DNA from 4 places in the Bacillus sp. AP8 genome. Region 1 is predicted to be linked to each of the others. Evidence: predicted binding sites of a transcription regulator. Region 1 holds the regulator's gene; each other region holds the start of a gene.

Region 1 (7,729 bases):
ATCAGTGGCTTCGCCGAATAGAGAAACAGAAGCAATGAAGGATGGTAGTGATGCAGTTGCTGATTGGGCGATATTAAATGCATTGGTAAATACAGCAGCGGGTGGTTCCTGGATTTCAGTACATCATGGTGGAGGAGTTGGAATGGGGTATTCATTACATGCTGGAATGGTCGTTGTGGCAGATGGAACACAGTTGGCAGAAGAACGTTTAAGAAGAGTTCTTACAACAGACCCAGGCATGGGAATCGTACGACATGCAGATGCAGGTTATGAGAAAGCGATTGCAGAAGCAAAAATAAAAGGTGTAGATATTCCAATGTTATAGGACGATGAAGGGGGAAACAAAATGTTAGATACACTTATTATCCATATAGGAGAATTGTTATTACCAAGACGTAGTACTTTACCCTTAAAAGGTGATGAAATGAAGAAGTTAGACGTACGAAGAAATGCGGCGATAGGTATAAAAGATGGGAAAGTGTCTTGGGTTGGAACGAGTGTAGAAGCTAAGGAACATCGTGCAAAGCATGTGATCGATGCAGAGTATAAAGTGGTATCTCCGGGGCTAGTCGACCCCCATACTCATTTAGTTCACGGAGGCTCAAGAGAAAACGAGCTAGCCATGAAGCAAAGGGGTGTAGCATATTTAGATATTTTAAAACAAGGTGGAGGAATATTATCTACTGTACGTGCAACAAAGGAAGCGAGTATGGAAAAGCTTTTCATGAAATCGATACAACACTTAGAAACAATGATTTCATATGGTGTTACGACTCTTGAGGCGAAAAGTGGCTACGGCTTAGAGCGTGAAACGGAGCTAAAGCAATTAGAGGTAGTAAAACGATTAAAAGAGCAATATCCGATTGATATTGTTTCTACATTTTTAGGACCACACGCAATCCCGCTTGATTACATTGGATGTGAGGATAAGTTTCTCGAATTAATGATAGATCTTTTACCAGAAATAAAAGAAAAACAGCTAGCAGATTATGTAGATATATTTTGTGAAACAGGTGTATTCTCTATAGCGCAATCCCGCATTTTTCTGGAAGCTGCACAACAACTAGAGTTTGGTTTGAAAATACATGCAGATGAAATAGATTCTTTAGGAGGAACAGAGTTAGCAGTTAGGTTAAAAGCTCAAAGCGCAGATCATTTAGTAGCAGCATCCGAAGACGGAATTCAACAGCTCGCTCAATCAAATACAGTTGCTGTTCTTTTGCCAGGTACAACTTTTTATTTAGGAAAAGAGGCCTTTGCACAAGCTCGAAAAATGATTGACGAGGGTGTGGCAGTCGCGTTAGCAACAGATTTTAATCCTGGAAGCTGTGTTACTGAAAATCTTCAATTTATTATGTCTTTAGCGGCTCTAAAGTTAAGGATGACCCCAGAAGAAGTATGGAATGCTGTCACCATTAATGCGGCTTATGCAATAGGTAAATCAGAGGTAGCAGGTGCGTTAAATATAGGAGACGCTGCAAACTTTGTTATATGGAATATTCCAAATTACACATATCTACCGTATCACTATGGCATTAACCATGCTAATGAGGTTTTTATCAATGGTAAAACCATTTGGAAAAAGGAGAGATTACGTGACGTTTCAATATTGTAATCATGGGACAAATGCTATTTTTAAGGATCGTTTTGTAAAAAAAACGAGTGAATGCTTATTACCCTACAAAGCAGGTGTTAAGGGAGAGGTTGGCATGCTTGGACTCCCATCTTCAAAGTCATCTATTACGTTGTCATTGGCGGCTAATGCTCCTAGTGCTATTAGAAATGCTCTGTATTCGTATAGCGTGTATAGTAGTGAAAGGCGAAGAAACCTTCCTTTTAAAGATATTATTGATTTTGGTGATGTGACTATCCATCCAACAGATAATGAAGAAACAATCAATCGTCAATATTTAAGTGTAAAGGAAATATTGCAATCAGAGATTTGTGATACTTTTATTTTTCTTGGTGGTGATCATGGGATTAGTTTCCCAGTTATAAAAGCTTTTGCGGAAGCAAAGGGGAAGATAGGTGTCATTCAATTTGATGCGCATCATGATGTGCGGAATTTAGAAGATGGTGGACGGACGAACGGAACTCCTTTTCGTAGTTTATTAGATGGCGATATTATCGAGGGACAGCATCTTGTTCAAATAGGTATTCGTGATTTTGCTAATGCAGAAGAATATGATCACTATGTCCGGGAGCAGGGGGTTCATGTGTACACAATGGGTGATATAGATACACTAGGACTTACTTCCATAATTCGTAAGGAATTAGTAAGATTGAGCTCGGAAGTAGAGATTATATATATTTCATTAGATATGGATGTGATTGATCAAGCATTTGCTCCAGCTTGTCCAGCGCCAAATCCATACGGACTTACTTCAAGAGAATTGTTAACAAGTGTGGCTACAATTGCCGAGTATTCAAAAGTAAAAGCGATAGACATTGTAGAAATTGATCCTTCAAAGGATATTAGAAATTTAACAAGTAATCTAGCAGCTTACGTTATTTTAACATTCCTTAACCATTTAAAATAACAATTCGTTTATTCTTCATTTCTATCATAAGAACCGTTGAATATATAAGAGATATTGAGTTTGTGTCAAAAAGAAATAGGATGTTGAAAATGTGATATTTGCTTATTTTTTTCAAAAAAATAGAACAATTGAGCATATTTTTGTCGCAATTAAAATGTATTGTGTTATACTAATGACATATAAGGTACTTTTGAGTATAACATTAATTCGGGAGGGGCCGAAAAATGAAGGCACGAATTGCGATCAATGGGTTTGGACGAATTGGGAGAATGGTTTTTAGAAGAATGATTTTAGACAATACAGTAGATCTTGTGGCTGTTAATGCCTCATATCCTGCAGAGACATTAGCTCACTTAATCAAATATGATACAAACCATGGGAAATTTGATGGAGAAGTAATTGCAGAAGATAATTCATTAGTTGTTAATGGAAAACGTATTATGCTATTAAGTAATCGTGATCCAAGAGAATTACCATGGAAAGATATGAATATTGATATTGTGATTGAAGCAACTGGTAAATTTAATGAGCGAGAAAAAGCAGCCATGCATTTAGAAGCAGGAGCGAAAAAAGTAATCTTATCAGCTCCTGGGAAAAATGAAGATGTTACAATTGTAATGGGTGTTAATGAAGGGGTATTAAATATAGAAGAACATGATGTTATCTCAAATGCTTCTTGTACAACAAACTGCCTAGCTCCAGTAGCAAAAGTTTTAAATGAGCAATTTGGAATTATCAATGGATTAATGACAACTGTTCATGCATATACAAATGATCAAAAAAACTTAGATAATCCACATAAAGATCTAAGAAGAGCTAGAGCTTGTGCACAAAGTATTATTCCTACAACTACAGGTGCTGCGAAAGCGTTGTCACTTGTACTACCTGAATTAAAAGGGAAATTACATGGTATGTCACTACGTGTACCAACATCAAATGTTTCATTGGTTGACCTTGTAGTTGACTTAGAGTGTAATGTAACAGCCGAAGAAGTGAACAGTGCTTTTGTTACGGCTTCAGAAGGAGCGCTTAAAGGGATTATTCAATATACTGAAGAACCTTTAGTTTCTATTGATTTTAATACTAATTCACATTCATCTATTATTGATGGCCTTTCCACAATGGTAATTGGAGATAACAAAGTGAAAGTATTAGCTTGGTACGACAATGAATGGGGATATTCATGTCGAGTAGTAGATTTAACTAAACTTGTAGCTAAAGAGTTGCTTGCTCTTGAAAGTGTTGCAGTCGGATAAGTATCAATCGTATAAGAGCTAAAAGAAGTACTCTTGCTTCTTTTAGCTTTTTTTTGTGAAAAAAGCTTAGAAAAATTAAAATCAATTGATAAAAGATACACTATTCGGTGTTGAGACTGAAAAAAATGTAGGAATACCACGAGGAATGGGCAAATAGTGGGAAGGAAGCATCATGAGAAAGAGTGACCATTTTAAAGAGGTGTTTTTACACCTCTTTTTTTAATGCTTATTATTGTGAATGGATAACAAAAGATTAAAGAATAATCAATTATATATCTCCTGTATTATTTGATGAAATCTCCTATTATGTTTAAAATATACAACATATATAGGTGTTTTAGCTTTTACTATTGTGAAACATCAATGTTTTTTATAATATAAGGGTACAATACAACGTCTGACAAATTAAAATACTTATGCCGATTATTATAATAACGGAGTTGATCATATGAAATGTCCTAGTTGTCAACATAACGGAACTCGAGTTTTAGATTCTCGTCCGATTGATGAAGGTCGAGCGACTAGAAGAAGGAGAGAGTGTGAAAGTTGTGGATTCCGTTTTACGACTTTTGAAAAAGTAGAAGAAATGCCTTTAATTGTTGTGAAGAAAGATGGTACTCGTGAAGAATTTTCAGGAGATAAAATTTTAAGAGGTTTAATAAAGTCCTGTGAAAAACGACCTGTTTCGTTGAAAAATCTAGAAGATCTCATTTTAGATATTGAAAAAGAATTACGAAGTAGTGGTATTTCTGAAGTGAAAAGTGAGATAATTGGTGATATGGTAATGAATCGATTAGCGAAACTTGATGAAGTTTCTTATGTACGATTTGCATCCGTATATCGTCAATTTAAGGATATTAATGTTTTTATTGACGAGTTGAAAGATTTAATTAATAAAGAACGTTAAGAGCTGAATTTTTAGCTCTTTTTTTCAAAGACTTGAAAATTGAAAGGTTTGAATTGTGATGATGAAACATTGGCAGCAACTCCTTCCTGTTGATCAATATCAGGTTATGACAAAAGGAATGCTTGGAGAGTATGACCGAAAAATCATTACATTGCTATATCAGCCTCTTATTGGTCCATTAAGTGTTAGTTTATATATGACGCTATGGAGTGAAATTGAGAGTAACAGATTATGGTCGAAAGATAGTAATCATTATTGTTTAATGAATATGATGGGACTGTCATTAAAGGAAATTTATGAAGCAAGAAGTAGACTTGAAGGGATTGGACTGTTGAAGGTGTATAAGCAATCAAGTCAAGAAGCAACATCATTATTATATGAATTGATGGCTCCTCTAAATCCAGAGCAATTTTTTACAGATGGCATGTTAAATGTATATTTATATAAAAAGATAGGGAAAAGTCAGTTTGCTAAACTAAAGCATTTCTTTAGTGATGAAGCAATGGATGTGAAGGGCTATCAAGAAACAACCAAAACGTTTCCTGAAGTATTTGCTTCTTCGCATCTTGATTCGCTTTATGTGTCAGAAGAATCTAGGCAAGACTTAGAAGTCGAGCATGGACAATCCTTTGTTAGCCGAATGGAATCACAAGAATTAGATGGTTTTGCAGAGCATTTTGATTTTGGTTTATTCTTTGCTGGAATGAAGTCTACGCTTATCTCAGAAAAGGCATTTACGAAGGATATTCAAATGACAATCGCTAAGCTTTCATACATATATGGAATAAACCCCATTGCCATGCAATCCATTGTTATGAGAGCGGTTATTAGCGATGATGAAATCGATATGGAAGAATTGCGTAGAGCAGCGCGAGATTGGTATCAAATCGAATATAATCAGGAACTACCTTCTTTAGTTGAACAAGTGCAACCTATTAAATATAGACATACAGAAAAACCGAAAACAAAAGAAGAGGAATGGATTCAACATCTTGAACAAGTTTCGCCTAGAGAATTGCTGATTCAATATGGTGGTGGAGTCGAGCCTACGTTGACAGAGCTTAAAATTGTTGAAGAGGTTATGATTGAACAAAAATTATTACCAGGTGTAATGAATGTTCTGATAGAATACGTTATGATTAAAAATGATCGAAAGTTTCCAAAGGCATACGTGAAAACAATTGCCAGCCATTGGGCAAGGAAAAATGTTAAGACCGTTAAAGCAGCAATGGATTTGGCTAAAAAAGAATATGAGAAAGATCAAAAACGTAATTCAAAGCAAAAACAATCCTATTCTAAGACCAAAAAAGTTATTAGAACAGAAATTGTCCCTGATTGGTTAAAAGATGCAAAAAATAGGGAAACAAATCAAATAGAAGCCGATCATTCAAATACTAAAGAAACGGAAGAAAATGCAGATTTCCTAGCAGAAAAAGAGAAGTTAGAAGCAGAACTTAGAGAAAAATATTAAATAAAGGGTGATAGTTGTGAAAAAAATTAATCAAAGCTTCGGCAAGCTCACCCATACGGATTCATTTTCTAAGCGATATGAAGCGATAAGGAGTGAAGTCTTATCACATCCTGATGTTGTCACTTTTTTAAAAAGCCATAGTTCTTCTATTGATTCTGAAATCATAGAAAAAAGTTTAATGAAGCTTTATGAGTATACAACACAAACGAGAGATTGCTCCAAGTGTCATACCTTATTAGATTGTACAAATATGATGAAGGGCTATGTACCTCGCTTGAAATTACAGGGGAAATCGATCGAATTATTTTACGAGCCTTGTGAGAAGAAAATTAGGGATGATGAAAGAAGAAAGAGAGAAAAATTAATTCAAAGCTTGTATATACCGCAAGATATTCTGTTAGCCACTTTAAAAACGATTGATATTAATACAGTAGGTAAAATGAAAGCCGTGAAGGCTGCACACCACTTTATTGAATCGTATATGAATGGTGAAAGTCCGAAAGCACTTTATTTGCACGGATCCTTTGGAGTTGGGAAGACTTACTTGCTTGGCGCAGTTGCCAATAATCTAGCTGATAAAAACGTATCCTCGTTATTAGTGTATGTACCTGATTTTTTACGTGAAATAAAATCTGCTATTGGTGATCAAACATTAAATACTAAGCTTGAATTTGTGAAGACAGCACCTATTCTAATGCTAGATGACATTGGGGCAGAAACGATGTCTAGCTGGGCAAGGGATGAAGTACTAGGTCCAATTTTACAGCATCGAATGGCTGATAAATTACCTACATTTTTTACTTCAAATTTTGATTTTAAGCAACTAGAAAATCATTTAACGTATTCGCAAAAAGGGGAAAAAGAAGAGGTAAAAGCTGCTCGGATTATGGAACGAATTCGAACATTAGCAGAACCGTATCTGCTAGATGGAGAAAATAGAAGAAACGAATAGTTTTTCACATTATAATGGAATATTTGTTGTGAGATTTATAAGCCATGCTCAGATTTTGCGGAGCATGGCTTATTTTTGTTCGTCATTTTCAACAATATCGTCTTATTTTAAAGTAGAGTGTAATTCATTTTTGTAAAAGGTTGCTTCCTAAAAGTTTATTGTTTTTAAATAGGAGCCGGAAGGTTCGAGATTTCACAAGTCCTATGTGCCAAGTATGCTCGTTGTCCGCTCTTAGTTCTCCGTTTATATTCGTTTTATGGTATGTGCAAACTCCTTTGTTAAAATGCGCAATTATCCCCAAAAATAGGGGTGATGCTTTTTCTTATTCTTACTACTTCTAAATAAGGACATCTTTCCATATACATATATGGAACGTTTGGCTAGGAGGGGTATTATTGGTACATATTTATTTTGAAACGAAAGAACAAGCAGAGCGTATTATGCATATCTTTTCTCAACAATTTAAAAATAATGATTTACTTTCATATATAAATTATTATCAAAATGATTCGATTTCACTTGTAGTAGAGGAGGACAATTATGTAAAGTTGCTTGAAATTACTCGTGAAGCTATTTTATCATTTATTCGCGATGATTTATTCC
Region 2 (7,729 bases), on a different contig from region 1:
CATCGCTTCGAAGATAATTTTTCTCCCTGAAGGCTCGTAATTAGTCTTACCATTCTCAATTACTTCCTTAAAGATGGGTTTCTCAATCCGCTTTATAGGCATATATCCTTCCAATTTCATTCGATCTAAACATGCATCTATTGTTTCATATTCTTCTACTTCAAATTTCTTTTTTGCAGCCATAACTTCTACTGCCCTCCATCACGTCTTTTACGTTAGTGTAACCAATATACTATATGAAGACAAGACCATCATAGCAATGGTATTTTCACAATATATTATACACTCTTCTTCTTCTTCTCCATATTATAGAGAATCCTATTTTATCCTAAGTTCCTTTAAACTCATTAAAAAAGAGTGCCAACAAAAGCATAGCTTCTGTGACACTCTTTTCGTTACATATATCTTGGAACTAGAACAACGTCAAGCGATTTTAATGATTGTTGAACATCAATAATTCTTTGATTAGCTGATCCTCGAAAGAGTAATTCAATAGATTTTTGTTTTTCAATAAATCTCCCATCAACTAAAACATCAATTTCTCTTAGCAATAATAAATTATCCTCATAATTAGGATTGTTTTTATTTATTAATTCTTCCCAACGATATCCGCTATATGCCCAAACATCTAAGCCTAATTTTCTCGCTTCTATAGCAATAGATAGTAAAGCTTTTGGCTGTAGAAATGGATCTCCACCTGAAAAAGTAATACCTTTTTGCAATTTAGCGTTCCTCATTTGATGAATAATATCGTTACAGTCTAACTCAAAACCACCTAAAGGATCATGAGTTTGTGGATTATGACATCCTTTACAACGGTGTACACAGCCTTGTGTCCATAACACCATTCTTAAACCTGGGCCATCAACAATACTGTCGTACGTTAAAGGTGCTGCCACTCTAACTTTCATTCTTTATCTCCTTTTAAAAATGCTTTACACGATCTCGTACTTCTGCTTTTTTAGCATTATTAAATCGATCTACTGTTCCAACTAAGTAACCTGTTATTCGACGTATTCTTTCAAATGGAATGTCTCCGTCTTCTTCTTTTCTGCCACATGATGGACATATATCACCTTCAATAACTCCAGAATACCCACAAATAGGATCACGATCAACCGGGTGATTAATACTACCATATCCAATTCCTAAATCTTTCATGGCATGAATAATACTTTCAAAAGCTTCTAGATTATTTGAAGGATTTCCATCCAATTCTATATAGGTAATATGACCTGCATTCGTTAATTCATGATAAGGTGCTTCCGTCTTGATTTTATCAAACGCATTAATCTTATAGTACACAGGTACATGAAAAGAATTTGTATAATACTCACGATCTGTAATGCCTTTTAGTTCACCATATTCTTTTCGATCAATGGCTGTAAATCTACCTGATAATCCTTCTGCAGGCGTTGCAATTAATGAAAAATTCAAATGATATTTTTCAGATGCTTCATCCATTCGTTTTCTCATATGTTGAATAATTTTTAATCCTAATTTTTGTGATTCTTCACTTTCTCCGTGATGCTTACCTGTTAAGGCAACCAAACATTCAGCCAATCCAATAAATCCGATTGTTAATGTTCCTTGCTTAATAACCTCAGCTAATGAATCATCCCAATCCAACTTATCAGAGCCAGTCCAAATATTTTGTCCCATTAGGAAAGGAAAGTTCTTTACCTTTTTATTCCCTTGTACCATCATTCTTTCTAATAACTGTTCTATAACTAAATCAATCTTTTCATCTAGTTCTGTAAAAAATGCCTTTAAATCCGCTTCGCCAGTTTGCAGCATTCCATGCTTAATTCCTAATCGAGGCAAATTCACTGTTGTAAAAGAAAGATTTCCACGACCACTTACTACTTCTTCACCACAAACATTGCCTAATACACGAGTTCTACAGCCCATATACGTAGCCTCTGTTTCCGGTCTACCTTCTTGATAATACTGAGCATTAAATGGCGCATCTAAGAAGCTGAAGTTAGGAAACAGACGTTTAGCCGAGACACGACATGCCAACTTAAATAAATCATAGTTAGGGTCTCCAGGATTTAAAGTTACTCCTTCTTTTACCTTAAATATTAAGATTGGAAAAATCGGTGTCTCTCCATTACCAAGCCCACTCTCTAATGAAAGCAATAAATTTTCTGTAATCATTCTTCCTTCAGCTGAAGTGTCTGTGCCGAAGTTTACACTTGAAAAGGGAACTTGTGCACCAGCACGTGAATGCATCGTATTTAGATTATGAATAAATGCCTCCATAGCCTGGTATGTCTTTCTATTGGTTTCTTTGTGAGCTTCTTTGTAAGAAAAAGCTTGAATCTTCTCCACAAGTTCTTCTCCAATTGCAAAAGTACGCATTAATATCTCTTTTTCTACTTCACGGTATTCATCGGATAAAGCGAGTTGCAATTCACTTTTAGTTTGTAATTCTACTTTCTGCACAATTTCTGATACACACACTACTTCTTGATCATCTAAGTCTTCAAACAACTGAAGTGCTTTCATCAAATGGCTCATATAAGATTTTTTAAATGTTTTTTTCACCCCTTCAGCTAAACCGTAATCAAAGAATGGAATACTTTGTCCACCATGTTGATCATTTTGGTTACTTTGAATAGCAATCGCTGCCAATGCTGCATAACTAGCAATATCATTTGGCTCTCTCAAAAATCCATGCCCCGTGGAAAATCCACCCTCGAACAATTTTCTTATATCAATTTGACAGCATGTTAAAGTACCCATGTTTAAAAAATCCATATCATGAATATGAATATCTCCTTTATCATGAGCAATTACATGTTCAGGTTTTAACATATTTGTCTTACAGAATTCTTTAGAAACGGTGCTACCATATTGCAGCATCGTACCCATCGCAGTATTTCCATCTATATTTGCATTTTCACGTTTAATATCTGCATCATTAGCATCAACAAACGTTATTTCTTTAATGGATTTCATTAATCTACTTTTGGAATGTCGAACTCTATTACGTTCACCACGATATAAAATATACTGTTCGCTTGTTTTGGCGTGACCATTTTTTATTAATATTTTTACGACTATATCTTGTATCTCCTCAACACTAGGAATTTTACCTAGATACTGTTTATTAATTACGTTTACAACTTCTTTAGTAAGTAGCTCTGATAAATGATAATCAGCCTTTTTACCTTCATTTTCTGCTACCTGCGATGCAGCTAAAAAAATCGCTCTCGTAATCTTCTCTTCATTAAATGGAATAGTTCTACCATCGCGTTTACTTACCTCTTTTATCAAAACAGCCAACCCCTTACACAATATATGGAATATAATCAAAACATTAACACTATATGTAGTATGAAAAATCAAAAAAATGCCCTTCAACATAAGTTAAAGGGAGCATTTTTTAATTATCTTTAATGTAACAAAATAGTTTTTTAGCGTCAATGAGGTTAAAAAATATACCAATAGATTTCGATAAACTAGCAAAAAATGTTCACTTTTTATCCATTTTCCCTTACCACTTTTTAGAATTAGTAAATAATCCACATCATCTATATGTCTATTTAGCTCGTAAATAATCAAGAAAAATATTCTTTACAATAGCCTGCTGTTTTTCTGATTCAACACCAGATTCTGTGATACTAATACTTTGAAACAAACTAAGCTTTTTGGAAAAGCTCATAAAAGCATGTGTAATAGATATAAAAGCTTCTGTTATTTCAATATCAGTTCGAATTGACCCATCCTGCTTACCATTTTCAATTATCGACTCAAATATTTTAGAGTTTTTCAAAATTGCATCATAGTATTGATCAATATCTTCTAACGGTTCTGGAGATAGAGCTGCATAGCTTTCAAATGCTTCTAATAATTTTGTTTGGTTAGTGAATTTAGTTAAATGTAATGACATAAAGAATTCAAAAATTTTATCTAGTTTTTCAATACAAGTGATATCAAGATTAGCAAAAGACTCGAAAGTAGCGATATTTTTTTCCATAATATATACAGCTACAGCAACAAAAAGCTTCTCTTTTTTTGGAAAATAACGAAATACAGTGGCAACCCCAATGTCCAATTCATTTGCTATATCTTGCATTGTCGTTTTCTCATAACCTTTTTGAATAAATAGTTTTTCAGCGGCAGCAACAATGCTATTCTTCCTTTTCGTTTTGCCATTATGTCTATCCATTGCTAAACTCTCATGAGAACTCATGAACATAACACACCCTTTTGGTCATACTAATAGTAGAAAATGCTAACAAAATATCGGGATAATGTCAATTTATCGAAAAACGCTGAAGTATTGTGGGTAATTAAAAAAGGTCTCAACTTATACTTATATTATAAGATGAGACCTTTTTTCATAATTATTTTTCTTGAACTGGTTTCTTCCAGAATCCAACAAGGACTGCTGTAATAATAGAACCAATTAATAGTGAAACGAAGTACATTAATGGATTTTTAACTGCCCAAATAACAAAGATACCACCATGTGGAGCTTGTAATGTACAACCAAAGAATAAAGCTAGACCACCAGCTACAGCTGCACCAATAACAGAACTTACTATTACTCTTATTGGATCAGCCGCTGCAAAAGGAATTGCTCCTTCTGTAATAAAGGATAGTCCCATTACGTAGTTTGTTTTACCAGCATCACGTTCAGCTAAGGTAAATTTATTTTTAAAGAATGTTGTAGCAAGAGCCAAACCAAGTGGTGGCACCATCCCACCAATCATTACCGCTGCTTGAGGCACATAGTTACCAGCATCAATCATAGCAATACCAAAAGTAAATGCAGCTTTGTTAATAGGACCACCCATATCAACTGCCATCATACCTGCAAGAATAACACCTAATAATACAATATTTGTTCCAGTTAAGCCGTTTAACCAGTTAGTTAAGCCATCCATTGCGAATTTAACTGGTGTATTAACAACAAAAATCATAATTAAACCAACAAGTAGCATACCAAAGAAAGGATATAATAATACTGGTTTAATTCCTTCAAATGATTGTGGTAAGCCTGAGAATAATTTTTTCAATCCGATGACTACATAACCAGCTAAGAAACCAGCAACTAGACCACCTAAAAATCCAGCACCACCACTTGCAGCTAAAAGTCCACCTACCATACCTGGCGCAAATGCAGGACGGTCAGCAATTCCCATCGCGATAAAACCTGCTAGTACAGGAACTAATAAGGCAAATGCTCCTATACTTCCGCCACCAATTGAATTTAGCGCTTCCGCAATAGTTCCTTCTGCATTAATACCACCAATTAAGAAGGACAGGGCAATTAATAAACCGCCACCTACTACAAATGGAAGCATATTAGAAACACCATTCATTAATGGCTTATAGAAATACTCACTAAATCCGCCTTTAGTTGATGAACTAGAATTAGCATCACTTGCTGCTTCTCCAGTTGCTTGATAAATTGGAGCATCTTGTTGTAAAGCACGATCAAGCAATTCATCTGTTTTACGAATACCTGCTGCAACAGGAACTTTAATGACATGCTTACCTGCGAAACGATCCATAGCTACTTGTTTATCTGCCGCCACAATGATAGCAGTTGCTTTCTCAATTTCCTCTGGCGTTAATTCTCCTTTAACACCTGTTGAACCATTTGTTTCAACTTTAATAGCAATGCCTCTTTCCTTGGCCTTTGCTTTCAATGCATCTGCCGCCATATATGTGTGAGCAATTCCAGTTGGACAAGCTGTAACAGCAAGTACCAATTGCTCATCCTTTGAAACATCAACGGTTTCTTCTTCACCATCTTCTTCTTTTTCTTTTTTATCAATAATTGAAATCACTTCATCTGGAGTTTGAGCGGCTAATAAATCTTCACGAAACTTGGCATCCATTAGCAGAGATGAAAGACGTGATAGTGTTTCAAGATGCTCGTTATTAGCACCTGCACTCGCAGCAATCATAAATAATAGATGAGCTGGTTGCCCATCTAATGATTCATAATCAACACCTTGCTCTGATTTTGCAAATAATATAGAAGGAATTTTAACTGCATCCGTTTTCGCATGAGGAATAGCAATCCCTTCACCAATTCCTGTTGTACTTTGCGATTCTCGAGTTAATATCGCTTCACGATATCCCTCTAGACTATTTAAACGACCAGCTTCTTCTAATTTTTTAGTCATTTCATCTATTGCTTCTGCTTTACTCGTAGAAGCCAAATGAATTATAACGGTGTCTTTTTTTAATAAATCCGTAATTTTCATGGTGTCCCACCTAACTTATAATTTCTTGATAGTTACTTGATCTAATAAAGAATCAATTTTCTCTTTTGATGCTAAATCCTGGCTAAATGCTGTTGCACTTCCTGTTGCTACTGCTACTTGGAAAGCTTTTATAAAATCATGTTCTTTTGAATAAGTTCCGATAAAACCTGCAACGAGCGAATCTCCTGCACCAACAGAATTAAGCACTTTTCCTTTAGGTATCGTAGCGGTGTATACATCTCCATTTGTAAAAAGAAGAGCACCATCGCCAGCCATGGAAACAATGACATTTTCAGCTCCCATTTCCACAACCTTTTTTCCATAAGGAATGACTTCTTCAACCGTTTTAATTTCTGTTCCAAATAATTCACCTAACTCATGATGATTTGGTTTTACCAGAAATGGTTTATCTGCCAATACTTCTGCCAATACTTTTCCTCCAGCATCAACCACAACTTTTACACCCATTTGGCTATATTTTTTGACCAAATCCGAATAAAAAGTTTGTGAAATTGAAGGTGGAATACTTCCAGCTAAAACAAGTATGTCACCAGCTTGCAATTCATCCAGCTTGCTATAAAGTTCCTGAATATTTTGCTCGCTTAATGTTGGTCCCATACCATTGATTTCGGTTTCTTTCCCAGTCTTCAATTTAATATTAATTCTTGAATCTTCTTTCACTTGAACAAAATCGGTAGTTACACCTTCATTTTTCAAGAAATCTTGAATGAAGCTTCCTGTAAAACCTCCAAGAAAACCTAATGCTTTCGAAGGAACATCAACGTTTGTTAGTACTCGCGATACGTTAATTCCTTTTCCTCCAGGAAATTTACTTTCACGATCCATACGATTTAAATGATCTAGTTGAAAATTATCCACCTCAACGATATAGTCAATTGATGGATTCAGAGTTACTGTATAAATCACGGTGTCACAACCTTCATATTTGTTATTTCTACATATTGCTGAACAAGTGATTGCTCAACATTCGAGGTAATAATTGTTGCTTGCTCTACATTGGCTACCTTAGCAAAAAATGTTTCAGTAAATTTACTTTTATCAGCTAAGACATAAGCTTCTTCTGCCAACTCAATCGCTATCTTCTTCAATATAGCCTCTTCTGGATCAGGGGTTGTAAATCCAAATTTTGCATCTATTCCATTCATCCCTAAAAAGCATTTATCAAATCGATATTGCTTTAAATTTTCTTGAGCAACTGATCCTACAATAGCTTTAGTATTTTCTTTTATTCTTCCACCTATTAAATAAGTAGTAATTTTTGCTGAAGCTAGTGCATCTGCATGCATCATACCATTGGTTACGATTACAATTTTTTTATTGATTAGAGATGGAATCATTTCAGAAACAGTTGTACCTGCATCAAGATAAATACAATCCCCATCTCGTACTAAACTTGCTGCATATTCAGCTATAGTTTGTTTATCATGAAGGTTTTTGGATGATTTATCTTGCATAGTTGGCTCATCTATTTTGGAATA
Region 3 (7,729 bases), on a different contig from region 1:
AGAAGGCTTTGATGTATCAAATTTCAACGTTCTCCTAACACCAACAACCAATGTTGATTTAGCAGTTCGATATTTCTGTAAATCGGTTTCTCCAGGCAAATTTCGAATTTGATTATGAGATGTTGTTTCTTTCATTTCTATATTCATGCTTTCAAATTTTGCTTTTAATTCTCGACCAAGAGGATACTCAAGCGCTTGTGGTTCAATATAGACAAGTTGAGGGATAAAGGGTTTCAAAGTCATCACCCATTTCTTTTAAGATTTATTCTCCTCAACCATACGAGCCAACACTCAATAAAAAAGTTGGAAATTTTATTTCCGAATCCCTCTATTTGTTTCATTGAATGGACTAACTTAAGTGACTGCGTATATCATATTATGGTATTGAAGGTCGTTGCAGAAAAAAGAGCGTTCAATTTGAACGCTCTTTTCACCACCCATTATTTAATGTTTTTTTATAAACCACATTTCAGCTGTGCTCCACAATTTGTACATGTGTTACAGCCACCCATTTCTTGAACCTCACCTTTTCGACATACTGGACAAGTATTCCCCACTTCTGAACCAATCGTCACCTTTGTAGAACGTAATTCATTGATCGTATCAACTAATACAACCTTTGCCTGATCATCTTCGAGTTCAAAAGATTGTTGTTCAAAATGATTTTCTTCTGCTTTAAGAGTTAGAACTTGAGAATCGCGACTGCCATCGACGTATACTGTACCACCTTTTGCACCGCCTTTATATAATCGCTCATACACTTTTTCTACTTGTTCTACACTGTACCCTTTTGGTGCATTTACTGTTTTAGAGATCGAACTATCAATCCATCTTTGGATAATACATTGTACATCTGCATGTGCTTCTGGCGATAATTCCATAGCTGAAATGAACCAGGATGGTAAATCATTAGGTTTTGCCTCTGGATTTTGTTGTAAATATTCCTGTACAATATCAGCTTTCACTTCAATGAACTTACCTAAACGGCCACTTCTGAAATACGTAAAGGAGAAGTATGGTTCAAGACCTGTAGAAACACCTACCATTGTACCTGTACTTCCTGTTGGAGCTACGGTTAATAAATGTGAATTACGTATTCCGTACTTTTTAATGTCAGATTTTATACTAGAAGGCATTTTCTTCATAAAACCAGTTGAAACAAAATTTTCACGTAAGGTATTTGTTTCTTCATGATTTGGACCAACCAAGAAAGGAAAACTTCCTTTTTCTTTAGCTAGTTCAATTGAAGCCGCGTAAGCTGTAGTAGCAATTACCTCAAACACTTGATCAACTATCTGGTTTGCTTGTGCGCTTCCATAAGCTGCTTCGCAATAAATTAATAAATCGTGTAATCCCATTACACCTAATCCTACACGACGTTCACCTAAAGCTTGCTTTTTATTTTCCTCAAGAAAATATGGTGTTGCATCAATAACATTGTCTTGCATACGAACACCAACCTCTACCGTGCGTTTAAGCTTCGTATAATCAACTGTTTTCGTCTTTTTATTAACCATCATCGCTAAATTAATAGCAGCTAAATTACAAACAGAATATGGAGCTAAAGGTTGCTCTCCACATGGATTCGTTGCTACCACTTGTTGTCCATAAGCTTTCGCATTGGTCATATCATTCGCATTATCAATAAAGAAAATCCCAGGCTCTGCAGAATAAGTAGCACAAATATTGATTAAATTCCAAAGCTCTTTTGCTTTAATCGTACGGTATACTCTTACTTTATGTCCAAGCTTCTCCCATGCTCTAACATCACCGACATTTTTCCATTCTTCATTATAAATGTCCATTTCTTCTTTGCTATAGTTCTCGACATCTGGAAATTTCAATTCATAATCACTATCATTTTCAACAGCATCCATGAAATCCTTCGTTAAACAAACGGATATATTAGCACCTGTTAGAAATTCCGGGTTATGAACGCTGTATGTTCCACCTGTTAGAAGTTTTTCCTCTGCTTCACGAATATTTTGTTCATTAAATCCACCTAAACCTGGTATATTTTTATAGTTTACAACCCCTTGATACATTGTTCTTTCTTGTTCAGTTAAAGGTGTAAACTTTAGCTTTTCATTAGCATATTTTTTAATCGTTTCATCGTTTGTATTTTCCATTAAATATCGTAAGATACGTGGATTTTGCATTTTAGAAATAATAAATTCGACAATATCAGGATGCCAATCAGCGAGCATAATCATTTGCGCACCACGTCTTGAACCACCTTGTTCAACTAAATGAGTCAGCTTAGCTATATCATCTAACCAAGATACTGAACCTGAAGATTTCCCATTCACACCCTTTGCTAGTGTATTTCTTGGACGTAGAGTTGATCCGTTCGTTCCTACTCCACCTCCACGACTCATGATTTCCATAACTTGCTTTCTATGCTCAGATATCCCATCACGAGAATCTGCTACAAACGGCATAACATAGCAATTAAAATACGTTACATCTGTATTAGATCCTGCTCCGTACAATACTCTTCCAGCTGGTACGAAATTTAAACTAGATAACTCTTCATAAAATTTTTCAAACCATTCTTTGCGCTTCTCTTCAGTTGTTTCGACTGCAGCTAATCCCGTTGCATTTCTTTTAGCAATTTGCTCATAAAATATCTCAAGTGGCTTTTCCATAACATCTAATGATCGATTGACGATACCTGATTCTATTTCTTCTGGCTTATCCAAAGCTCCTCTAAATTCGTCTTCAACCTGAACCCTAGCTTTCTTCTGTTGCCAGTCAATGCTCACAATATGTCCTAAACCTCGTGCCGGGAATTTCGGATCTTCTTTTATTGTTAAAACAACAAAATCGCCCTCAGATAAAGTAATTTTTTCCGTATCTTTAAATGAATATCGATCGATCATAACAAGACGAGAGACTCCTTGATGAGTCAGCTTCATATCGGCTGTTATAGGATGAACTTGTGGAAATAGTTTGATATCCTGATTTAACCTCTTGATATTTTGCTTCATGGTTTCTAAAATCGCAACAGACATTGTTACCTCTCCTTTTTCACTACCATAAAATATATAATTACACATAATTGCTGAGTTTATTAAAGTATAATTAAATTTATCACATTGTCTCTTTAAATACAATATATTGAGTTCTCCATAATTATACATATCAATATATAGTGTTTTTGTAGAAATAAAAACAATTTTGTCAAACGTGAAAAAGGTCGAAAAAACGAGATAAGTATAGAATTTTTATCATTTTTCGTTTTTTCTAACTTTATTTCAAAATTTTTTAGAGTTGCATTTTTTTATTTTAAGACGAACCCTTTACTTTATTGGATTATTCCTTTTTCACAAAAAATGAAATAAAAAATATTTTTCTTTACTTTTTGCAATTTGGTGACATTGAACAATAAAAGCATTAGCGCTTGATTACCCCCGGCCAAACATAAGACAAGCTGGCTAGAAGGTTGCTCTTTGAGCTTCTGACGGATTGGCTCATGACCTCGAGGGCTTAGGTGAAGGAGCTAGACTTCAACATTTTCTAAAGCAAACGATCCATAGGTCAAAATTTTATCATTTCCTAAACAACAAAAAAGCGATGACGGATAACCGTTCATCGCATAAAATTCCATTCGTCACTTTCATATTTTTCTTTACTTAATTTTAGTATATCATTTTGTTGACCTTCTGAAAGCTGATAATCTTGTAACGTAACACCCAAACCTTCTGAAAATCCTTTTTTAAAGGCTACTTTTGCTTCTTCAAGAGTAATGATTCGATCAGAAAGATCGTTAATCGCTACTGCTTTGTTTTTAAAGCTTTCAAACATTCTTTCTTTCAAACGTTCATTTTTAAATAGAAATAAATCAAATAGTTTTTCACTTTCTAAATCTAGCAAAATCGAGCCATGTTGCAATATGACACCTTTTTGCCTTGTTTGAGCACTTCCCGCTACCTTTCTACCTTCAACAACTAACTCATACCAACTTGGTGCATCGAAACAAATCGAAGATTTAGGATCTTTCAGTTTATTTCTATCTTCTTCTGTTTCAGGTACAGCAAAGTATGCATTAAAATCGAGGTTTTGAAATCCCTTTAATATCCCTTCAGAAATAACACGATATGCTTCAGTTACATTCTTCGGCATGTTTTTATGATCTTCCGTAACTATAACACTATAAGTTAGCTCATGCTCATGTAAGACAGCTCTGCCTCCAGTAGCTCTACGGACAAATCCTAATCCTGATTCTTTTACTTTATGTATATTTATTTCCTTTTCAGCTTTTTGGAAGTAACCAATTGAGAGTGTAGCAGGATTCCATCCATAAAATCGAATAACAGGTGGAATTTTCCCCTCACTATGCCATTGTAAAAGCATCTCATCCATTGCCATATTATAACCTGGTGAACAATTGCCAGAATCAATAAACGCCCAAGTCTCTTGCACCATATTTGTAAACCACCCTTATCAAATAATCTTTATAAGAATAACAAAAAAGTATATGTTAGACAAAGAATTGTTTTTAAATCAACGGATTGTGAAATTTCTTTGATATTATATGAAGACAATATTATAATAAATAATGATTGTATCGTTTTTTAGGGTGAGAGGAGTTTTAATATTGCTAGGATATTTACTTGTACTATTAGTAGCTATTATTGTGTACACTCTTTATAATTTGTGGGCGACAAAAAGAGCTGTAAAAACGTTAACTCAAGAAGAATTTATTGAAGGATACCGTAAGGCTCAACTAATCGATGTTCGCGAACCAAATGAATTTGAAGGTGGACACATCCTTGGGGCAAGAAACATTCCAATGTCTCAAATGAAAACACGTTTAAAAGAAATACGTCCAGATAAACCTGTATATTTATACTGCCAAAGTGGACTTCGTAGTGGTCGTGCTGCTCAACTGCTTTATAAAAAGGGCTATAGACAACTATTCCATTTAAAAGGCGGATTTAAACAATGGACTGGTAAAATTAAAAGAAAACAATAATTTACAATTATACAAGGAAGGGCTGTCACCTAATGGGACAGCCCTTCCTTATATTTTCGAGGCATGATTTGTTCTCATCAGTCTCGTTTTCTATTTTTCCTTCGTATATCTAAGAATAGGCTTACGAGCTGCCATTGTTTCATCCAATCGTTTAATAACAGTCGTGTGAGGTGCCTCCAATACAATATCTGGAGTTTCTTCTGCTTCTTTAGCAATTTGTATCATTGTATTAATAAATCCATCTAACGTTTCCTTACTTTCTGTTTCAGTAGGCTCAATCATCATACATTCCTCTACATTCAACGGGAAATAAGTAGTCGGTGGATGATATCCAAAATCAAGCAGTCGTTTTGCGATATCTAAAGTACGAACACCTAATTTCTTTTGACGTCTGCCACTAAGAACGAATTCATGCTTACAATGACGATCATATGGTAAATCAAAATAAGGTGCTAATTTTCTCATCATATAGTTCGCATTTAATACAGCATATTCCGTTACGGCTTTTAACCCATCTGGCCCCATAGAACGAATATACGTATAGGCACGAACATTTATACCAAAGTTACCGTAAAACGGTTTAACACGTCCAATAGAAAGTGGACGATTATAGTCCAAGTTATATAAATCATTTTCTTTAACAATAACTGGGGCAGGAAGGAATGGAATTAACTCTTTCTTCACACCAACAGGACCTGACCCAGGACCCCCACCACCATGAGGACCTGTAAACGTTTTGTGTAAATTTAAATGTACAACGTCAAAGCCCATATCTCCTGGACGAGCTTTAGATAATACAGCATTCAAATTCGCTCCATCATAATACAGCTTTCCACCTGCATCATGAACGATTTCTGCCATTTCTAAAATATGCTCTTCAAATAAACCAAGCGTATTTGGATTTGTAAGCATCAAGGCTGCTGTATCCTTACCAACCACTCGTCTTAAATCTTCAAGATCGACCAACCCTTGGTCATTCGATTTAACTGTCACTGTTTCAAAACCTGCCACCGTAGCAGAAGCAGGGTTAGTTCCATGAGCTGAATCTGGTACAATAACTTTTGTACGCTCTGTATCACCGTTTTGCTCATGATAGGCACGAATCATCATTAATCCTGTCCATTCACCATGAGCACCGGCAGCAGGCTGTAAAGTCACTTCATCCATTCCCGTAATCTCTTTCAATGACTCTTGAAGATCGAATAACAGCTCTAACGCACCTTGAACAGTTTCCACATCTTGTAATGGATGAATATGAGCAAAGCCATTAAATCGGGCCACATTTTCATTTATCTTTGGATTATATTTCATTGTACAAGATCCTAACGGATAAAAACCTGAATCAACACCATGATTTCTTTTGGATAAGGCAGTATAGTGACGCATAATATCAAGTTCAGAAACTTCAGGTAGGTCGGCTGCTTCATTACGAATGAACTCAGATGGAATAAGCTCTTCAATGTTTACTGCCTCAACGTCCATCTCTGGCAAGCTATAACCAATACGTCCTTCTGTGCTACATTCAAATATTAATGGTTGATTTTGCTTATTCATGGCGATCCCCCAATTCTTTAACGAAAGCATCGATTTCTTCTTTAGTTCGTAATTCTGTAACTGCAACAAGCATATGGTCTTTCAGTTCAGGATACGTATTACCTAAATGGTATCCTCCAATTATTCGTGACGCTAAAAGTTTTTGATTACACTCCTCATAGGAACTTGGAAGTTTAATAACGAACTCGTTGAAAGATGGACCATCAAAAACAGTTTCAATCCCTGCTGCTTGTAATGCTTTTTTAGCATAGTGAGCTTTCTGGATATTTTGAACAGCCATTTCTTTCACGCCTGTTTTCCCTAAAGCTGTCATCGCTACTGAAGCCGCCAAAGCATTAAGCGCCTGATTCGAACATATATTAGATGTTGCCTTATCACGACGAATATGCTGTTCGCGAGCTTGAAGTGTTAAAACAAAACCTCTTTGCCCATCTTCGTCTACTGTTTGACCTACTAGACGTCCTGGTACTTTTCTCATCAATTTACTTGTAACAGCAAAATAACCGCAATGTGGTCCACCGAATGCTGTTGGAATTCCAAATGGTTGTGCATCCCCAACAACAATATCTGCTCCTAATCTTCCTGGAGGTGTCAATGCTCCTAATGAAAGAGGGTTACTAGATACAATAAGCATTCCTTTTTTTTCATGAACGATTTTTTCGATTTCAACTAAATTTTCAATGCGACCAAAGAAGTTTGGATATTGAACAATTACACCCGCCACTTCATCACTCATTTCATTTTGAAGAGCTTGTAAATCAGTAACACCATCAGCATAAGGTATTTCTACGACTTCGATATACTGACCTTTTGCATAAGTTCTCACTACATCGCGATATTCAGGATGAACTGCTGTTGAGATTAATATTTTCTTTCTTTTGCTATTTCCACAGCTTAACATCGCAGCTTCAGCTAGAGCTGTCCCTCCATCATACATAGATGAGTTGGCAACGTCCATTCCAGTAAGTTCACAAATCATTGTTTGGAATTCAAAGATAGCCTGCAATTCACCTTGAGAAATTTCAGGTTGGTATGGTGTATAAGCAGTATAAAATTCCGAACGTGATAAAACATGATCAACAATAATCGGGGCATAGTGATCATATACACCTGCGCCAAGGAAGGAAGCATATGATTTAGAATCAACGTTTTTAGATGCTAATGTACTCAGTTCTTTTGTTAATGCTGATTCTGACT
Region 4 (7,729 bases), on a different contig from region 1:
AACTGATCTCCTCTGGTAGCCAAAACTGTTTCGTATTTTGATTGTAAAACATTTGTGTAAAATTATCATCATGCTTTGACCAATTGGCTGCATCAAAAACTTTGCTCATTATCCAGTTTCCCCTTCCTTAAATCGTACAAGACAGACATCCTTCTTGACCTGTATCCTTCGTTCTAGCGTAATATAATGTTTTAATTCCTTTATGGTGAGCATATAGGTCAATCTTATTTAAATCTCTTGTTGTCATCGTATCTTTTAAGAAAAGAGTGAAAGAAATTCCTTGATCGACGTGGCGCTGAATAGTAGCAATCATATCAACTACTCTAAACATATCCATATCATATGCCTCTTTGAAAAAGAACCAGTTTTCTCTGCTTAAATACGGCATTGGATAATAGGTCTTAGAGTTACCGTACGTTCTCTCTTCAATACGTTCCATAATTGGCATAACGGATGCTGTAGCTGATTGAACATACGAAATAGAGCCAGTAGGTGCAATGCAGAGACGGTAACTATTCGTTAAGCCGTATTTCATAACATTGTCCTTTAGCTTACACCAATCTTCAATAGTTGGTATATCCATTCCTTCAAACAAAGATTTCACTTTATCGGATTTTGGTGAAAAATCTTCCCGCAAGTATTGATTAAAGTACTCGCCCGTTGCATATGTTGACTCTTCAAATCGATAATATTTGATACCAGTTTCTTTCGCAATTTCCATAGATCGCTCGATCGAATAATAATTCATCATCATGAAAAATGTGTTAGCAAAATCTCTTGCTTCCTCACTTTCATAATTGATTTTATTTTTAGCTAAGTATCCATGCAAATTCATAGCACCTAGCCCAACACTTCTCATTAATTTATTCCCTTTTTGTACAGCTGGAGCATTTTTAATACTCGTTTTTTCCGATACAATTGTTAATGCATCAATACTTAATTTAACGGTTTCTTTAATACTTTTATTATCCATCACATTTACGATATTAAGAGATGCTAAATTACAAGAAATATCTAAGCCAATATCATCTTCCTCACCATAGTCCGTATAATTAGATGGAATAGAAGCCTGTAACACTTCTGAACATAAGTTGCTAAATTTCACTTCTGAAATATGGTTATTTGTATGAACATGATTAACATTATCTTTAAACATAATGTACGGATAACCAGACTCAAATCGAAGCGCGGCAATTTTCTCCAATAATCTTCTTGGATTTAATTTATCCTTACGAACATTCGGATTATCCACTAGTTCATCGTACATGTCATCTATATTTAATTCATCTAAATGCTGTCCATATTCTTTATAAACCGAATAAGGATAGAACACATACATATCTTTATCTTCTCTTGCTAACTCGATAAATTTATCCGGTATAACCACTCCAATTGATAAAGTTTTCACACGAACATCTTCATCAGCAGATATCTTTTTCGTTTCAAGAAAATCGTTAATATCCTTATGAAAAATATTGAGATAAACTGCTCCAGAGCCTTGACGTTGACCCATTTGATCAGCATATCGGAATGCATGGTCTAACAGCTTCATAACGCCAACTACACCTTTTGTTGCATTTTCAATATCTTTAATAGGCTCACCCTTCGCACGAATTTTTGATAAATTCGTTGAAACGCCTCCACCTACTTTTGACAATTGCATTGCAATGTTCTCACCCATAGAAATATCATTCAAAGAATCATTCATCTCTAAAAGGAAGCAGCTTACAAGCTCACCTCTTCTTTTACGCCCTGCATTAAGGAATGTAGGGGTAGCAGGCTGAAACTCTTGGTTAATTAACATCTTTGTTAATTTTTTTGCTTTTTCAAAATCGCCATCAGCTAGATATAAAGCCACAATCGCAATACGATCTTCGTATCTCTCAAGAATTTTCGCTTTATCATTTGTTTTTAAAGCATAGTCATTATAAAACTTGAAAGCTGACATATATGAAGAAAAACGAAATTTTCTTTCATAAGCGATATCATATATTTCTTTTATTTGCTCATAAGAGTATTTATTTAGAAACTCTTCCTCATAGTAATCATTCTTAATTAGATAGTCTAATTTTTCTTTTAAATCATGAAAAAAGACCGTGTTTTGATTAATGTTATCTACAAAATAACTGTGAGCAGCTTCTCTGTCTTTCTCAAATTGAAAAACACCATCTTTTTTAATCATTATTTCGTTGTTAAGCTTTAACCATTTCGGAATTTGTTCTTTCATCTAACTGTGCAACCCCCTGTTTAAAAACCTCAATATCTTGTTTTGTTCCACTTAATTCGAATTTTAAAAGAAGAGGCACTAGATATTTATTGGAAATTCGCTCACCCGCTTTACCAAAATTGGCTCCCCATACTCTATTACCACTTGTCGCAACCCCTTGTAGGAAAGGGTAATTATTCGATAAAAAATCGATCGTACTCTTTGGAACTTCACCAAATCCTACTGTATACGTAACAAGAATAAAAGGCTCCTTCACAATCAGGCCCTCCGTAATTTTTTGAGCTTTGGATTCTACTTTTTGAATAAAACGTTTTACATTACCTGTTAAACTATCATATACAATTAACATAGTATTTCCATTCACACCTCAACTTCAAATTCAATTCGACACACATTTTCCATTATAGCAAAATCTCATAATAAAATATGTATTCAGAATCATCTAAGCTTTACTTCCTAGGTATCTAGCATTATGATATATGTATTATCGAAAACTTGAATAATTCTCTTCAAATCAAAATACTACTACATATAGTATCAATAATCAAGATTATAATACTATAACTTGTGTTTGTGGTATTTTTCTATAAAATTCGACAAATCATTGATTATCGTACATGAAGCCTAGCCAACTCTATTCTTTCTTACACAATACCTATTCATATTTTGTCGTTTTTTTGTTTATAGCGATATATAGACATGGCTAAATGTCTGAAAATCAAAAAGTTGAAGCAAAACTAGTAAAAGATGAATCAAATTGGGTGGAAGTTAAACTGTTTTACTAGAAAATTGAACCTCATAAATTACTACTATAGGAACTTATTATTACCTAAAACAAACAGATCCTAAATTAGGCTTTGCTTGTTCGTTTACGACTATTCTATTCCTGGTCTAAAACGCTTTAAGTTAGGAAGTTGAACCAAAACTACCTAAAGTTGAATCAATTTGATTGAAAATTGAACGATATATCCAGAAAGTTGAACCACATTCCTCGAAAGTTGAATATCATCTCATAAATTTCAACAATACTTTATGTCTTAATCATAATCAGACAGTAAAAAGCAGTGCTTCACGAAAAATAAGCACTGCTTTTTGGAAACCTATATGTTACGCCTTTCTTCTAAAACCTCTTATTGTTTCAGAATCCTTTATATGTATGCCCTCATTAACTTCGATTCCTTCATTGTTATCGATAAACTGATCCATTTCCATTTCTGTTGCAAACCATTTGAAATATGAAACACCATCTTTTGAATACGTTAATAAATATGGATTATTTCTCATCTTCTTGTCCTCCTTATTGAACACATATTTCATTTACCCAAGTGATTACCTTGTTAAACCTAATTTATTAATATTTTTACAAATCTAGTAATACTCAAAAAACTTTTATACAAAATAGTATTTTATTAATTAACGCTCAGAATCTCACTTTTCGCTAGATTAGCGTAGATTTTACAGTCGTTTCGGAACTAATTTCAAAATTCACGGAATTCAGTTAATAAGAGCTAAAAAAAAACCAAAGATTAAACTCTTTGGTTTAAAAGATGGTAGATTAAGGTAGAACATGTATAATGAATGGAAAAATGATTACTCTTGAAGTAGTTTTCTTATGTAGTTTGGTTTAGATTAATGTTGTGTCGGTAATAAGTCAGTTGGCATAATTGGACTTCCGCCGCCTTGAGGAACTACTCCTCCTGCAAACGCAAAACCAAATAATGCAGCTGCAACACATACTTGGGCAATAACTTTCTTCATTCTTCATCTCTCCTTTCCATTTTCTATATCATACAATAAAACAAAATATCATATTTTCTTCAAAAACGAGCAAATTTCGATATTTTAATACGATATTCTCTCGTATTCTTCGTTTTGCATATAATCATATAATGATAGTTATATTTTAACTTGTTGCTCTTTCATTTCTTCTTTTACTAAGTCAGACATTTGGATTTTTTTCTCCAAATTAAAAATATGTATAGAGTCTTTGAAGTATGGTGTAGAATCTTGTTTTTTGTCTAACTTCGATAAACAATAACCGACCATAAATAAATGCTCTCCTAATAAATAAAGCGTTTCCTTATTCAAGCATAAGCTAACACCTTTTCTAGCGTACTCCAAACCTTCTTCAAAACGTTCCATTTGTACTAACACTCTTGATAATCCATAAAACACACGAAGTTTCAACTTATAATTTTTTCTTTGAGGGAGCTGATTGATCTTATTCAAAGCCTCATAATAGATGTCTAATGCATTGTCTAGCTTATTTTCATCATCGTGAATAACGGCCATACTTAAATAAATTTCAATCTCATTTTCTTTCAAAAATTGGTCCTTCATTTTGGTTAATTCTAAAGCTTCTTTTAATAGCTGGATAGCTAAATCTTTATTATTTTCTAAATAATAAATACAAATTGCTTCATGCCATAGAAGAAACTGTTTATTTAACGTCGTTTGAAAAAGCTGACTGCTTTTTTCTTTTTTTATAATGTAGGAGATGGAAACATAATCCCTATTGCGTATGAATTTTCTAATGATATTCTTTACTTCTTCAACATAATCTAAATTAGGTGAATCCATTTTATGAAAGAAATAATTCATATCTACGCCTAGTTTCTTTGATATTTCATATAGCGTATTGCTATATGGATATTCATCACCTGTTTCAAGCTTGCTAATTTGGGCTTGGGAGCAAATCCCTTCTGCCAATTCAGCTTGTGACAGTCCAAGCTGTTGCCTTAATTCTTTAATTATTTTACCTAATTGTTGTTTTTCCAAATATACTCTTCCCCTCACATACTCATTAGATTCATTATTATAGAATACATGATTGTGTTTATGGATTGTCATGAGCAATTAGTTACATTTTTCAGATTTTTTAGTTAATTTTACATAACCTTTTCTTTTTTGCCAAAATGAATCTACTTATACATTACCATAAAACTTCAAAATTTATCCATATTTTATGCTATAATTACAATATTAATAGAGCATTTAATAGAAAGGAGATTTCAATGAAGAATAAGCCAGTTTGGTTTCCAAATGAGGAAGAATCCAAAAATACAAGGTTATATAAAATGATGATGAATCTTGGTTATAAAGACTATGATACCTTTTATCAAAAATCGATCGAGGATGTTGCCTGGTTTTGGGATAACGCAGTTAAATCTATAGATATCAAATGGCTACATCCATATGACGAAGTATTACAAACTTCAGAAGACTGGAAATACCCTAAATGGTTTTTAAATGGGAAGATGAACGTAGTTGAAAATGCATTAGAAAAATGGGCTACAGATATACATACACAAAATAATAACGCATTAATATGGGAGAGTGATAATGGAAAGAGCAAAACCTATACGTATCTATCTCTACAAAAAGAAGTTCATGCTGCCGCAGTAGGATTTCTAAAAAATGGAATGAAACAAGGTGATGTTGCTACTATATACATGCCCATGATACCTGAAACAGTCATTTCCATGTTAGCTCTAGCGAAAATTGGCGTCATTTTTTCTCCTGTGTTTTCCGGCTACGGTGCGGATGCCATTGCAACTCGATTGAACGCATCTAGCTCAAAGTACTTACTTACAGCGGATGGCTATTATCGCCGTGGTAAACGAATTGAGATGAAAAAAGAAGTAGATGCTGCCTTACTCCAATGTTCAACCATTCAAAAGGTCATTGTCGTCAATCACACCTCAGAGCCCACCCCTTGGAATGATCAGCGTGACATCGACTTTCATTCTCTTCTAACCTACAATCAAGCAATCGAAACCGTCCAAACAAACAGCGATGATCCTCTCATGCTTATTTATACATCAGGCACAACAGGAAAACCAAAAGGTGCCATTCATACCCATAGTGGCTTCCCTATTAAAGCCGCTTTTGATGCCGGAATATGTATGAACGTTGATAAAGAAGATGTTTTCTTTTGGTATAGCGATATGGGATGGATGATGGGCCCCTTCCTCGTATTCGGAGGACTTTTAAATGGAGCTAGCATTCTATTATTTGAAGGCGTACCTGACTATCCAACAACAGATCGAATATGGCAAATATGTAGCCAGCACCGAGTTACACATCTAGGTATATCACCGACATTTGTCCGATCAATAATGACCAATCATCCAACTTTTATTGATCAATATGATTTATCCTCCTTAAAAGCCATTGGATCAACTGGTGAACCATGGAACCCAGACCCATGGCTGTGGTTATTTAAGCACGTATGTAAAGAAAAGATTCCGATATTCAACTATTCAGGTGGTACCGAAATTTCTGGTGGCATTCTTGGAAACGTTCTTTTAAAGCCGATTTCCCCTATTACATTTAACTCTCCTATTCCAGGAATGAGTGTTGATGTATACGACTCTAGTGGAAGCTCAGTTGAAAACCAAGTGGGCGAATTAGTCATAACGAAACCATGGGTAGGAATGACAGCTGGATTTTGGAAAGAACTTGACCGTTATGAAAGCGCTTATTGGAACGTCTATCCTCATACATGGGTTCATGGAGATTGGGTCATCAAAGATTCTGATGGCTTTTGGACCATTACAGGCCGTTCTGACGACATTTTGAATATCGCCGGAAAACGAATCGGGCCAGCAGAAATTGAATCGGCAATCATTTCTCATCCAAATGTGATCGAATGTGCTAGTATTGGTGTTCCTCATCCCGTTAAAGGCGAATGTGCAGTCTGTTTTGTCGTTTTAAACAACAACAACCCTTGTGAACAATTTGCAGAAGAATTGCTTAATCTTGTAGCTGCTTCACTAGGTAAAGCATTGAAGCCTGAAGCGATTCATTTCGTCAATCAGCTCCCTAAGACACGAAACGGCAAAGTGATGAGAAGAGTGATTAAAGCTGCCTATTTACACACCTCTATAGGAGATTTATCTGCTTTAGAGAATCGAGAAGCTGTTAAAGATATTGAAGGTATTCGCAAGAAATCTTAAACTATCGTACATCTTAACAAAAGTTCCAAAAAATGCCGTTTAATTTCGAACGACTAAAATCTCAATCATATTCAATATTTAGACAAAATTCTTTATTTTTTTATTTCACCACACTTAAAACATACTTTTTTTCTGTGCATATACTAGTTTTTTTATATAATAGAATTTGAAGTATTATACAAAACGAGAGGACGATATAATACGAATGGAAAAAAAATCAAAAAAAATAAAGAAAAAGAGTAAAACATGGCTAAAAGTAATAGGTATTTTATTTCTATTACTACTTGTAGCTGGTGGAGGTTATGCTTTTTCAATTTACCATTCACTAACAAAATCTGTTGAAACGATGCACACACCGATTGATCGAAAAACGGAAAAAAGAACAGAAAATTTAGCATTAACCAAGAAAGAACCTTTCTCTGTTCTTATGTTAGGCATTGACGAGCGAGATGGCGATAAAGGTCGATCGGATACAATGATTGTTTTAACCGTGAATCCTACCACAAAAAATGTAAAAATGCTTAGTATTCCTCGAGATACACGT

The links. The regulator NrdR, encoded in region 1, represses ribonucleotide reductase genes. The targets are predictions, from matches to a motif close to AACACNATATATNGTGTT.
Region 2: BN349_RS17935 (anaerobic ribonucleoside triphosphate reductase) is a predicted target of NrdR. The motif match lies at 3,328-3,345, and genes of this name have one in related genera.
Region 3: BN349_RS11860 (vitamin B12-dependent ribonucleotide reductase) is a predicted target of NrdR. The motif match lies at 3,110-3,127, and genes of this name have one in related genera.
Region 4: nrdI (class Ib ribonucleoside-diphosphate reductase assembly flavoprotein NrdI) is a predicted target of NrdR. The motif match lies at 2,782-2,799, and genes of this name have one in related genera.

What each region holds. Positions count from the first base shown of each region.
Region 1 is NZ_CAPG01000051.1:43,304-51,032, reverse strand. It holds gene hutU (urocanate hydratase) at 1-325, shown strand, start outside; gene hutI (imidazolonepropionase) at 347-1,615, shown strand; gene hutG (formimidoylglutamase) at 1,596-2,540, shown strand; gene BN349_RS13585 (glyceraldehyde-3-phosphate dehydrogenase) at 2,765-3,796, shown strand; gene nrdR (transcriptional regulator NrdR) at 4,245-4,703, shown strand; gene BN349_RS13570 (replication initiation and membrane attachment family protein) at 4,762-6,174, shown strand; gene dnaI (primosomal protein DnaI) at 6,191-7,126, shown strand; gene ytxC (sporulation protein YtxC) at 7,522-7,729, shown strand, end outside.
Region 2 is NZ_CAPG01000074.1:80,666-88,394, forward strand. It holds gene BN349_RS17925 (NETI motif-containing protein) at 1-183, opposite strand, end outside; gene nrdG (anaerobic ribonucleoside-triphosphate reductase activating protein) at 396-911, opposite strand; gene BN349_RS17935 (anaerobic ribonucleoside triphosphate reductase) at 925-3,282, opposite strand; gene BN349_RS17940 (TetR/AcrR family transcriptional regulator) at 3,548-4,201, opposite strand; gene BN349_RS17945 (PTS fructose transporter subunit IIABC) at 4,356-6,230, opposite strand; gene pfkB (1-phosphofructokinase) at 6,246-7,157, opposite strand; gene BN349_RS17955 (DeoR/GlpR family DNA-binding transcription regulator) at 7,154-7,729, opposite strand, start outside.
Region 3 is NZ_CAPG01000040.1:7,943-15,671, forward strand. It holds gene splB (spore photoproduct lyase) at 1-237, opposite strand, end outside; gene BN349_RS11860 (vitamin B12-dependent ribonucleotide reductase) at 456-3,014, opposite strand; gene BN349_RS11865 (lipoate--protein ligase family protein) at 3,592-4,428, opposite strand; gene BN349_RS11870 (rhodanese-like domain-containing protein) at 4,562-4,978, shown strand; gene gcvPB (aminomethyl-transferring glycine dehydrogenase subunit GcvPB) at 5,069-6,532, opposite strand; gene gcvPA (aminomethyl-transferring glycine dehydrogenase subunit GcvPA) at 6,525-7,729, opposite strand, start outside.
Region 4 is NZ_CAPG01000027.1:344,184-351,912, reverse strand. It holds gene nrdF (class 1b ribonucleoside-diphosphate reductase subunit beta) at 1-109, opposite strand, end outside; gene nrdE (class 1b ribonucleoside-diphosphate reductase subunit alpha) at 128-2,227, opposite strand; gene nrdI (class Ib ribonucleoside-diphosphate reductase assembly flavoprotein NrdI) at 2,193-2,576, opposite strand; gene BN349_RS25840 (hypothetical protein) at 3,335-3,511, opposite strand; gene BN349_RS26610 (hypothetical protein) at 3,857-3,985, opposite strand; gene BN349_RS06435 (helix-turn-helix domain-containing protein) at 4,124-5,005, opposite strand; gene BN349_RS06430 (AMP-binding protein) at 5,242-7,185, shown strand; gene tagU (polyisoprenyl-teichoic acid--peptidoglycan teichoic acid transferase TagU) at 7,391-7,729, shown strand, end outside.